DNA from 3 places in the Yersinia sp. SCPM-O-B-9106 (C-191) genome. Region 2 is predicted to be linked to each of the others. Evidence: predicted binding sites of a transcription regulator. Region 2 holds the regulator's gene; each other region holds the start of a gene.

Region 1 (3,196 bases), 370 kb from region 2:
TATCAAAATACCAACGCCATTTATCGTCTGGTTTAATCCGCATATTTTATCCTTCCCGCCAGGCTCGCCAACATTATTGACTCAATAACTGAGCTCTCACCCATCTAATTGCACTAAATCATATAAGGCTTTTGATGTATATTTAATCTATAGGGATAAAATATAGACGAGCTGGGGGAATAAATAAACCCCCAGACAAGTAAAGAAGATAAATAATTAGATATGAGTAATGATATTCTTAATCAAACTTGGCCCACGGAAGATAAATCCGGAATAAATTTGAATCAATGAAGCACCCGCAGCCATTTTTTCCCGCGCAGCAATGACCGAGTCAATTCCACCGACGCCGATAATAGGTAACCGACCTTGTAGCTCTTGCGACAAACGGCGAATCACTTCAGTGCTGCGTAATTGCAATGGACGGCCACTTAATCCACCAGCTTGTTCGCAATAATTTAAACCCTGAATAAGAGAACGATCTAATGTGGTATTAGTAGCAATAACACCATCTATATTATGGCGAACCAAACTATCCGCTATTTGGATCAATTCCTCTTCAGTAAGATCCGGCGCGATCTTAACTGCGACAGGAACATACTTATGATGCCGCTGATGTAATTCAGTTTGTTTATTTTTAATTGCTGCCAACAAATCATCCAGTGCTTCACCATACTGCAAAGATCGTAATCCTGGGGTATTAGGCGATGAAATATTAATCGCAATATAACCGGCATAAGGATAAATTTTATCCATGCAAATCAAGTAATCTTCTTTACCTTGCTCTACCGGCGTATCTTTATTCTTGCCGATATTAATACCTAAAATACCGCCGAAATGTGATTTCTTAACGTTTTCAATTAAGTTATCAACCCCGTGATTATTAAATCCCATGCGGTTGATCAAACCTTCGGCCTCGACGACTCTAAACAATCTTGGTTTATCATTTCCAGACTGTGGTCGTGGTGTTACTGTCCCGACTTCAATAAAACCAAACCCCATCGCGCCCAGAGCATCAATACACTCGCCATCTTTATCCAAACCCGCAGCTAAGCCTAATGGATTTTTGAATGACAGCCCCATGCAGCTTACTGGTTTGGTTGGCACTGATTGCCGAATCAAGAATTGAAGTGGTGTGCCGGTAACGCGTTTTAACTGGCGAAAAGTGAGTTCGTGTGCACGTTCTGGATCAAGCTGAAAAAGTGCTTTTTTGACAAGTGGATAATACATGTAATCTCCTGAGCGGGCGGTGACTAGCCTTTGATGCTGGAATGGTAAATTCATCTTTCAGGAAAGTAAACGTTTGCGAAGTAAAGCCATGCAAAGACCTTGCTCTCTGATGTTACTCTGGTGTTAACAATTGTAAGGATAAAAAATAGAGGGCCGTTATGCCCTCTATCTATTTAAACAATAACTTTCACAAATTATTTACTTTTGCAAATAACCGACTTATGCCGCTAATGCTTTGGTTATCTTCTCGTATAAGTCACCAGATAAATTATCCAATGTTTTCAATTGTTCCAGGGCCTGACGCATCAGAGTTTGACGCCCTGAATCATAGCGCTTCAAACGAATCAATGGCTCAATCAAACGAGCAGCAACCTGTGGATTTCGGGTATTCAAATCACTGAGTATTTCTACCAAGAATTGATAACCGCTGCCGTCAGTGGCATGGAATGCTGCTGGGTTGCCGGAAGCAAAACTACCAATGAGCGAGCGAGTACGGTTTGGATTACTCAAACTAAAGGCGGGGTGTGTAAGTAAACCGCGCACTTGCGCCAGAACATCAACCGCTGGGCTGGTTGCTTGCAGAGCAAACCATTTATCCATCACCAAACCATCATGATTCCAGCGTACATCAAAGGCCGCCAGTAACTCATCGCGACAAGGTAACTGTGCAGCAACAGCGGCTGCCAGCGCCGCCAGCGAATCAGTCATATTATCTGCCTGATGATATTGGGAAGAAACAAGCTTGTTGGCAAATTCTTCATCCGCAAAGGCCAGGTAACTCAGACAAATATTGCGCAATGCCCGCTTGGCGATATCAGTGTGTTCAATACGATATTCAGGGGTGATATTCGCCACATAGACAGCCAATAATTCATCAGACAGTTCATTTGCCAGACAACGGGTAATGGCTTCATGCACCGCACTGATAGCTTGCGGATCGATAGTGGTGAACAACTCTGCAATTTCATTTTCTGATGGCAATGTCAGGATCTGTGCTGCTAAAGCAGGATCAAGATTTTCATCAAGCAATATTGCGCGGAAAGCATCAGCCACATGATTAGGTAAACTCAACGGCTGTTTTTGCTGGTATTTAGCAACATTGAGCTTGATATAAGTTGCCAGCAAACTTTGTGCCGCATCCCAGCGCGAGAATTCATTACGCGCATGCTGCATCAAGAAAGTCAGTTGCTGGTCACTGTAGGTGTAATCCAGTTTGACTGGCGCGGAAAATTCACGCAATAGAGACGGAATGGGGGGGTGTTCAACATTATCAAAAGTAAAGGTTTGCTCGGCTTCTGTGACATTCAGAACATGATGAACCGGCAAACCATTTCTCTGCAACGCAATCACATTGCCTTTACTGTCATAAAGCTCAATATCCAATGGGATATGTAATGGCAGTTTTTCCGGCTGATCGGCGGTTGGCAATGTTTTCTGACTAACATGCAGATGATATTGCTGATTTTCAGCATCATAATCATCACCTACCGTCAGTATCGGTGTACCCGATTGACTATACCAGCGGCGGAATAAAGACAAGTCGACATTAGATGCATCTTCCATTGCCTGTACGAAATCATCACAGGTCGCCGCACTGCCATCATGGCGTTCGAAATAGAGTTGCATACCCGCTTGGAACTGTTGTTCCCCCAGTAAAGTATGCATCATCCGGATGACTTCTGACCCTTTCTCGTACACCGTCAAGGTGTAGAAATTGTTCATCTCGATGACTTTATCTGGACGAATCGCATGAGCCATTGGACTGGCATCTTCAGCAAATTGCGCCGAACGCATCACACGGACGTTTTCAATACGATTAACCGAGCGTGAGCCCAAATCGGAACTGAATTCTTGATCACGGAATACCGTTAACCCTTCTTTCAAGCTTAATTGGAACCAATCACGGCAAGTAACTCGGTTACCTGTCCAGTTATGGAAATATTCATGACCGATAACGGCTTCAATGTTC
Region 2 (3,196 bases):
GGACGTGGCTGGTCAAAAAAGCGGATGGCACACTGGCGATTGTCAGTACCTCAAATGCGGCAACACCGCTGACGACTGCGGATAAACCACTGCTGACGGTGGATGTATGGGAGCACGCTTACTATATTGATTATCGTAATGCGCGACCAAAATATCTGGAGAACTTCTGGGCTTTAGTGAATTGGTCTTTCGTTGAGAAAAATTTAGCCTGATACCGCGCAAACAGAAAGATACACACGTGGTTATTATCAGTAGAAATAATTAAGGGCGGGTTAACCGCCCTACTAATGGCTTCATACCGGCAAGCGGTTTAATTAATTCATTACCGCCACGAAGCTAAAAACAATAATCATTGCCAGCGCACCAACAGTCGTAATCAGCGACATTTTCAGATTGGTATCCATAAAAACTCCTCAGCCGGTTAATCTTTATACTCGTCATACTTCAAGTATAGTAAGGTAAAGGCACACAATTAGTGCGTTAAATCATTTTCCCACAGTTAAGAAAAAAAATCTTGTGCTCATTACGCACTTTATAACATTGATTAACGCTTTCACTTTTCCTCCAGATCAGCCAAAATTCGCAGTTCATAACTGTATGCCGACTCATAACGTCCAATAAAACCTCTCAGACAGCCTGCTGATTCAACTTACCAGCCTACTATCGTGTTTCTGTCTGAGCGGTGTTCGAGTCATACGGGCAAACGATTAACATAATACTTACCTGCTGTAACAGGTGAGCTTAGGAGTCATTCTTTTTATGGCAACGATTAAAGATGTGGCCAAACACGCGGGTGTGTCCACCACCACCGTTTCGCACGTTATCAATAAAACTCGTTTCGTCGCCGAAAATACCAAAGCCGCTGTGTGGGCGGCCATTAAAGAGCTGCATTATTCGCCCAGTGCTGTGGCCCGCAGCTTGAAAGTTAATCACACTAAATCAATTGGTTTGTTGGCAACATCCAGTGAAGCACCCTATTTTGCTGAGGTGATCGAAGCGGTTGAAAATAGTTGTTATAGCAAAGGTTACACCCTGATTTTATGTAACTCTCATAATAATCTTGATAAACAAAAAGCCTATCTATCCATGCTGGCGCAAAAGCGTGTCGATGGATTATTGGTGATGTGTTCTGAATACCCTGAACAATTGCTGGGGATGTTAGAAGATTATCGCAATATTCCAATGGTGGTGATGGACTGGGGTACCGCCCGTGGCGATTTTACTGACTCGATTATTGATAATGCATTCGAAGGTGGCTATTTAGCTGGCCGTTATCTTATTGAGCGCGGTCATCGTGATATCGGTGCTATTCCCGGTCAGTTATCACGGAATACCGGTGGTGGTCGCCATCAGGGCTTCCTGAAAGCACTGGAAGAGGCCAATATCCCGCTACGTGACGAATGGGTGGTTCAGGGGGATTTTGAGCCAGAATCCGGTTATAAAGCTATGCACCAAATTCTGACGCAAAAACACCGCCCGACCGCCGTATTCTGTGGCGGCGATATTATGGCGATGGGGGCAATATGCGCGGCGGATGAATTGGGCCTGCGGGTGCCACAAGATATTTCGGTGATCGGCTATGATAATGTGCGCAATGCGCGGTATTTCTCACCGGCGCTAACCACTATTCATCAGCCAAAAGAGAGATTAGGTGAAACCGCTTTTGCCATGTTGCTCGACAGAATTGTCAGTAAACGCGAAGACCCACAAACGATTGAAGTACACCCTAAGCTGGTCGAGCGCCGCTCTGTTGCTGATGGCCCCTACCGCGATTACCGCCGTTAATCTTCACCTGCCGGTAGCCCTCATGTTACCGGCAGCTAACGCTGTGCGTTCAGTCCTCAATCACGGCATTATCATCTTTTAGCCATTCATTATTAAGTGTGACACTGTCACCTAAATACGCCAGCATCCATGCTAAAGCTGGCGAATGATTATTCTGCTCCCACGTCAAACAACACGGGCTATCAGGAAGTGGCTCGGCCAAGGTTAATACCACCAGTTTCCCTTGTTCAATCAAGGGCGACACCATATGCGCGGGCACCATTCCGACACATAATCCTGCACACAGGCAATCTATTCCCGTCGCCCAATCGGGTGCCACTAAACGCTGTTGGTTATCCAAGGTCCAGGTGTCTCGTTTCGGCAGATTTCGCGCGGTATCCTCCAAACAGAGTGAGGGATAAGGCCGCAATTGGTCATCAATAAGGGAACCGGTTAAGTGGGCTAAGGGGTGATTGACGCTCACCACACAATGCCAAGTCAAAAAGCCCATGTCGCGGAAGATAAACCGCCCGCCAACCGGAATGGCGCGAGTCGCCCCAATGGCCATTTCAGCTTGGCCATCCGCCAGTGCATCCCAGACACCATTAAATACCTCATAGCGTACCCGCAGTTCGATATCAGGAAAATGGCGATAAAAATCCAATACTAAGCGGCGACTCCGCTGAGGTTTGACGATTTTATCGATCACGATATTGAGTTGCCCACGCCACCCATTCGCCACTTGCTGGCACTGTCGCCGCGTGCCATTCATTTTTTTGATAACATCTCGGGCTTCTTTGATAAAAACCCTGCCCGCTTCCGTCAATTCTACATCCCGGTGACGCCGTACAAATAACGGCACGGCCAGCCATTCCTCCAACTGGCGCACGGTATAACTTACCGCTGACGGGACGCGGTGCAATTCTTGAGCAGCAGCGCTGAAACTCCCGGTGCGGGCAACTGCATCGACCACATCCAATGAATATTCTGACCACATGATTCTGCACTTCCCTTAGACTGAATATTTACTATCAATTTTTTTGATAGCATGGCGCAAATATTACCGTTTCACAACAGAATAGCTCGCCGCTAGAATGCCCCCCGCAATGGAATTTCCATGATAAGAGTTTTGCCTGCAAAATTATAATGAGACACAAAAAATGAAAACGACTTCTAGTTTCATGTTCTACCTGGCCGGTTTGAGCATGTTGGGGTACCTGGCCACCGACATGTATTTGCCTGCCTTTGGCGCTATGCAACAAGAGCTGCGCACCTCTGCCGGCTCCATCAGTGCCAGCCTCAGTATCTTTCTCGCTGGTTTCGCTATCGCTCAACTTATCTGGGGGCCTGTTTCCGATAAGTTAGGCCGTAAACCTGTGCTATTAGTCGGGTTGGGTTTATTTGCCATCGGCTGTTTGGGGATTTTATGGGT
Region 3 (3,196 bases), 1.1 Mb from region 2:
TCTTCTGTCCCTGCCAGCATCGAGCCGACCATGACACATGAAGCACCCGCAGCAATGGCTTTAGCAATATCACCAGAGAAACGAATACCACCATCCGCAATAACCGGGATACCAGTGCCTTCCAGCGCTTCGACGGCATCAGCAATTGCAGTAATCTGTGGCACACCAACGCCAGTCACAATACGGGTGGTGCAGATTGAGCCAGGGCCGATACCCACTTTAACCGCACTCACACCAGCATCAGCCAATGCTTTCGCACCTGCCCCTGTCGCGACATTACCACCAACAATTTGCAGGTTAGGATATTTGGCTCGGGTTTCGCGAATGCGCTGTAACACGCCCTCGGAATGACCATGAGATGAGTCGATAAGTAAAACATCAACACCCGCAGCGACCAGCGCGTCGATACGCTCTTCATTGCCCGCACCGGCACCGACAGCGGCACCAACACGCAGACGGCCATGCTCGTCTTTACAGGCGTTTGGCTTGCGTTCTGCTTTTTGGAAATCTTTCACGGTAATCATGCCGCGCAGATGGAAGCTATCGTCAACGACCAGCACTTTCTCGACACGTTTTTCATGCATTTTTTGCAGTACAACTTCGCGGGCTTCGCCTTCTTTGACCGTTACCAAGCGCTCTTTCGGTGTCATCACCGCCGTCACGGGTTGGTCCAGATCAGTCACAAAGCGCACATCACGGCCAGTAATGATCCCAACCAGCTCGTAATCTTCGGTCACTACCGGATAACCGGCGAAACCGTTACGGACGGTCAGTTCTTTAACCTGACGGAGAGTTGTGGTTGGCGTTACAGTCTGTGGCTCAGTCACCACGCCACTTTCGTGTTTTTTCACGCGGCTGACTTCTTCAGCCTGGCGCTCAATGGACATATTTTTGTGGATGAAACCTAAACCGCCCTCTTGTGCCAGCGCAATGGCCAGACGAGCTTCGGTTACGGTATCCATTGCTGCGGACAGCATAGGGATATTCAGGCGGATAGTTGCAGTCAGTTGGGTACCAAGTTCTGCTGTATTAGGCAAGACTGTGGAGTGGGCTGGAACCAGGAGAACGTCGTCAAATGTTAGAGCTTCTTTCGCGATACGTAGCATGGGCAATATCTCACCAAGGTGAATGTGAAAAAGATAAAATATTGCCGTGGCATTATACAGAGCGTAATCGGTTGCCTCCAGCACTTTCTCATTATTTTTCTTGCTATGCGGTTTGAGGCAGGTAATATCGATCAATTAAGTGCTTGTTTTAAAATTTGATCCAGGTCACATGTCACAAACTTCTGCGTCATCAATTTTTACCGTCAGCCGCCTTAATCAGACGGTGCGACAACTGCTGGAAATGGAAATGGGCCAAATTTGGCTCACGGCCGAGATTTCCAATTTTTCTCAGCCTTCGTCTGGTCACTGGTATTTCACCTTAAAAGACGACCGGGCGCAGGTGCGCTGCGCGATGTTTCGCAACAGCAATCGCCGAACCACTTTCCGCCCGCAAAATGGCCAGCAAGTTTTGGTCAGGGCATCAATTACCCTGTATGAGCCGCGCGGTGACTACCAGTTAATTGCTGAAAGTATGCAACCTGCTGGCGACGGGCTACTGCAACAACAGTTTGAGCAGCTTAAACAACAACTGGCCACAGAAGGGCTTTTTGATCAAAGTCACAAGCAACCACTGCCCAGTCCAGCCAGACAAGTCGGGGTGATAACCTCATCTAGCGGCGCGGCTCTGCACGATGTTTTGCACGTTTTACAACGCCGTGATCCATCACTGCCAGTGATTATTTATCCAACAGCAGTGCAAGGTGCCGATGCCCCCCTACAGATAGTCCGAGCCATTCACTTGGCTAATCTGCGCGGAGAATGTGATGTGCTGATCGTCGGGCGGGGTGGCGGTTCACTGGAAGATTTGTGGAGTTTTAATGACGAGCGAGTCGCCCGCGCCATTTTTAACAGCCGAATTCCCATTGTCAGTGCGGTCGGCCATGAAACTGATGTCACCATTGCGGACTTTGTCGCAGATTTACGCGCCCCAACCCCGTCAGCCGCCGCTGAACTGGTCAGCCGTAACCAAATTGAGCTAGTTCGGCAAATTCAGGGGCAGCAGCAGCGCATGGAAATGGCGATGGATTATTATCTGGCGCAGCGTAGCCAGCAATTTAGCCGCCTTGAGCATCGGCTCCAACAGCAACACCCACATTTGCGCCTAGCGCGTCAGCAAACACTGCTGTTGAAGTTACAGCGCCGTCTGGAAGACAGCGCGCAAAACCAAATTCGCTCATTAGGCCGGCGCACTGAACGGCTCCAGCAGCGCTTGATTCAAGTTCAACCGCAAGGGCAAATTCACCGTTATAACCAACGGGTACAGCAGCAGGAATACCGCTTGCGCCAAGCATTAGAGCGCCAACTGAATGGTTATCGTCAGCGCTTTGGTATCGCCTGCTCGCAATTGGAGGCAGTCAGTCCATTAGCTACATTGGCCCGCGGCTACAGTGTCACACAGACCCCCGCAGGCACCTTGCTTAAGACGACCAAACAAGTGCATACCGGCGACAAGCTAACGACCCGACTGCAAGATGGCTGGGTGGAAAGTGAAATCACTCAAATCAATGTGACAAAAAAGCCCCGTCAGCGTAAGCCGACCCATTAGCCAAGTCGCCACCTTTGAAATAATTTGATGTTGCCGGTAGGCGGCAAGAGAGAGACAAATTGGTCGGGAACCGATTTGAACAGTATTTATGCTCGCCCGCAGGGTGAGCCTCAGGGATGAGGCTCATTAATTCCGAATCATTTACCCAAATAAGTGATTCAGGTGAGCAATCAGACTGTCGGCAGATAACTAAAACGAACGCGGCTTTTCGAAATCAACCCATGACCATTCTGGCAAAAATAATCAACGGCCCCACAAGCTTTCAACACTTGGAGCGGTTTGGCGCAATCAGGGCAATCGGCCTGTTGCTGATAGTTGCCGTGGCAGTTAGAGCAGTGAAAGTGACCACTCACTTGCGTCATTGCTTTCTGACAAATCGGACATAATGCATCCATCATTTCTCTCCTCGAATTCACTTAAAAACTCACATCACGCCCAGCGCGCGTAAGAAATAAATCCCAATAGCCGTCGTGAAAAATGAGCCGACGGTAGTAATCGCAATAATATTCGCAGCCAGCGTCGCATTTCCCCCCATCGCCCGGGT

Evidence for each region. The regulator PurR, encoded in region 2, represses purine synthesis genes. The targets are predictions, from matches to a motif close to CANGCAAACGTTTGCNTG.
Region 1: pyrD (quinone-dependent dihydroorotate dehydrogenase) is a predicted target of PurR. The motif match lies at 1,290-1,307, and genes of this name have one in related genera.
Region 3: guaB (IMP dehydrogenase) is a predicted target of PurR. The motif match lies at 1,167-1,184, and genes of this name have one in related genera.

Annotation. Positions count from the first base shown of each region.
Region 1 is NZ_CP110791.1:2,687,060-2,690,255, forward strand. It holds gene OP863_RS12450 (cell division protein ZapC) at 1-43, opposite strand, end outside; gene pyrD (quinone-dependent dihydroorotate dehydrogenase) at 217-1,227, opposite strand; gene pepN (aminopeptidase N) at 1,447-3,196, opposite strand, start outside.
Region 2 is NZ_CP110791.1:2,317,785-2,320,980, forward strand. It holds gene sodB (superoxide dismutase [Fe]) at 1-212, shown strand, start outside; gene OP863_RS10640 (YnhF family membrane protein) at 315-404, opposite strand; gene purR (HTH-type transcriptional repressor PurR) at 760-1,785, shown strand; gene punR (DNA-binding transcriptional activator PunR) at 1,835-2,761, opposite strand; gene punC (purine nucleoside transporter PunC) at 2,925-3,196, shown strand, end outside.
Region 3 is NZ_CP110791.1:1,177,458-1,180,653, reverse strand. It holds gene guaB (IMP dehydrogenase) at 1-1,106, opposite strand, end outside; gene xseA (exodeoxyribonuclease VII large subunit) at 1,276-2,652, shown strand; gene OP863_RS05365 (zinc ribbon domain-containing protein) at 2,823-3,047, opposite strand; gene OP863_RS05360 (AEC family transporter) at 3,077-3,196, opposite strand, start outside.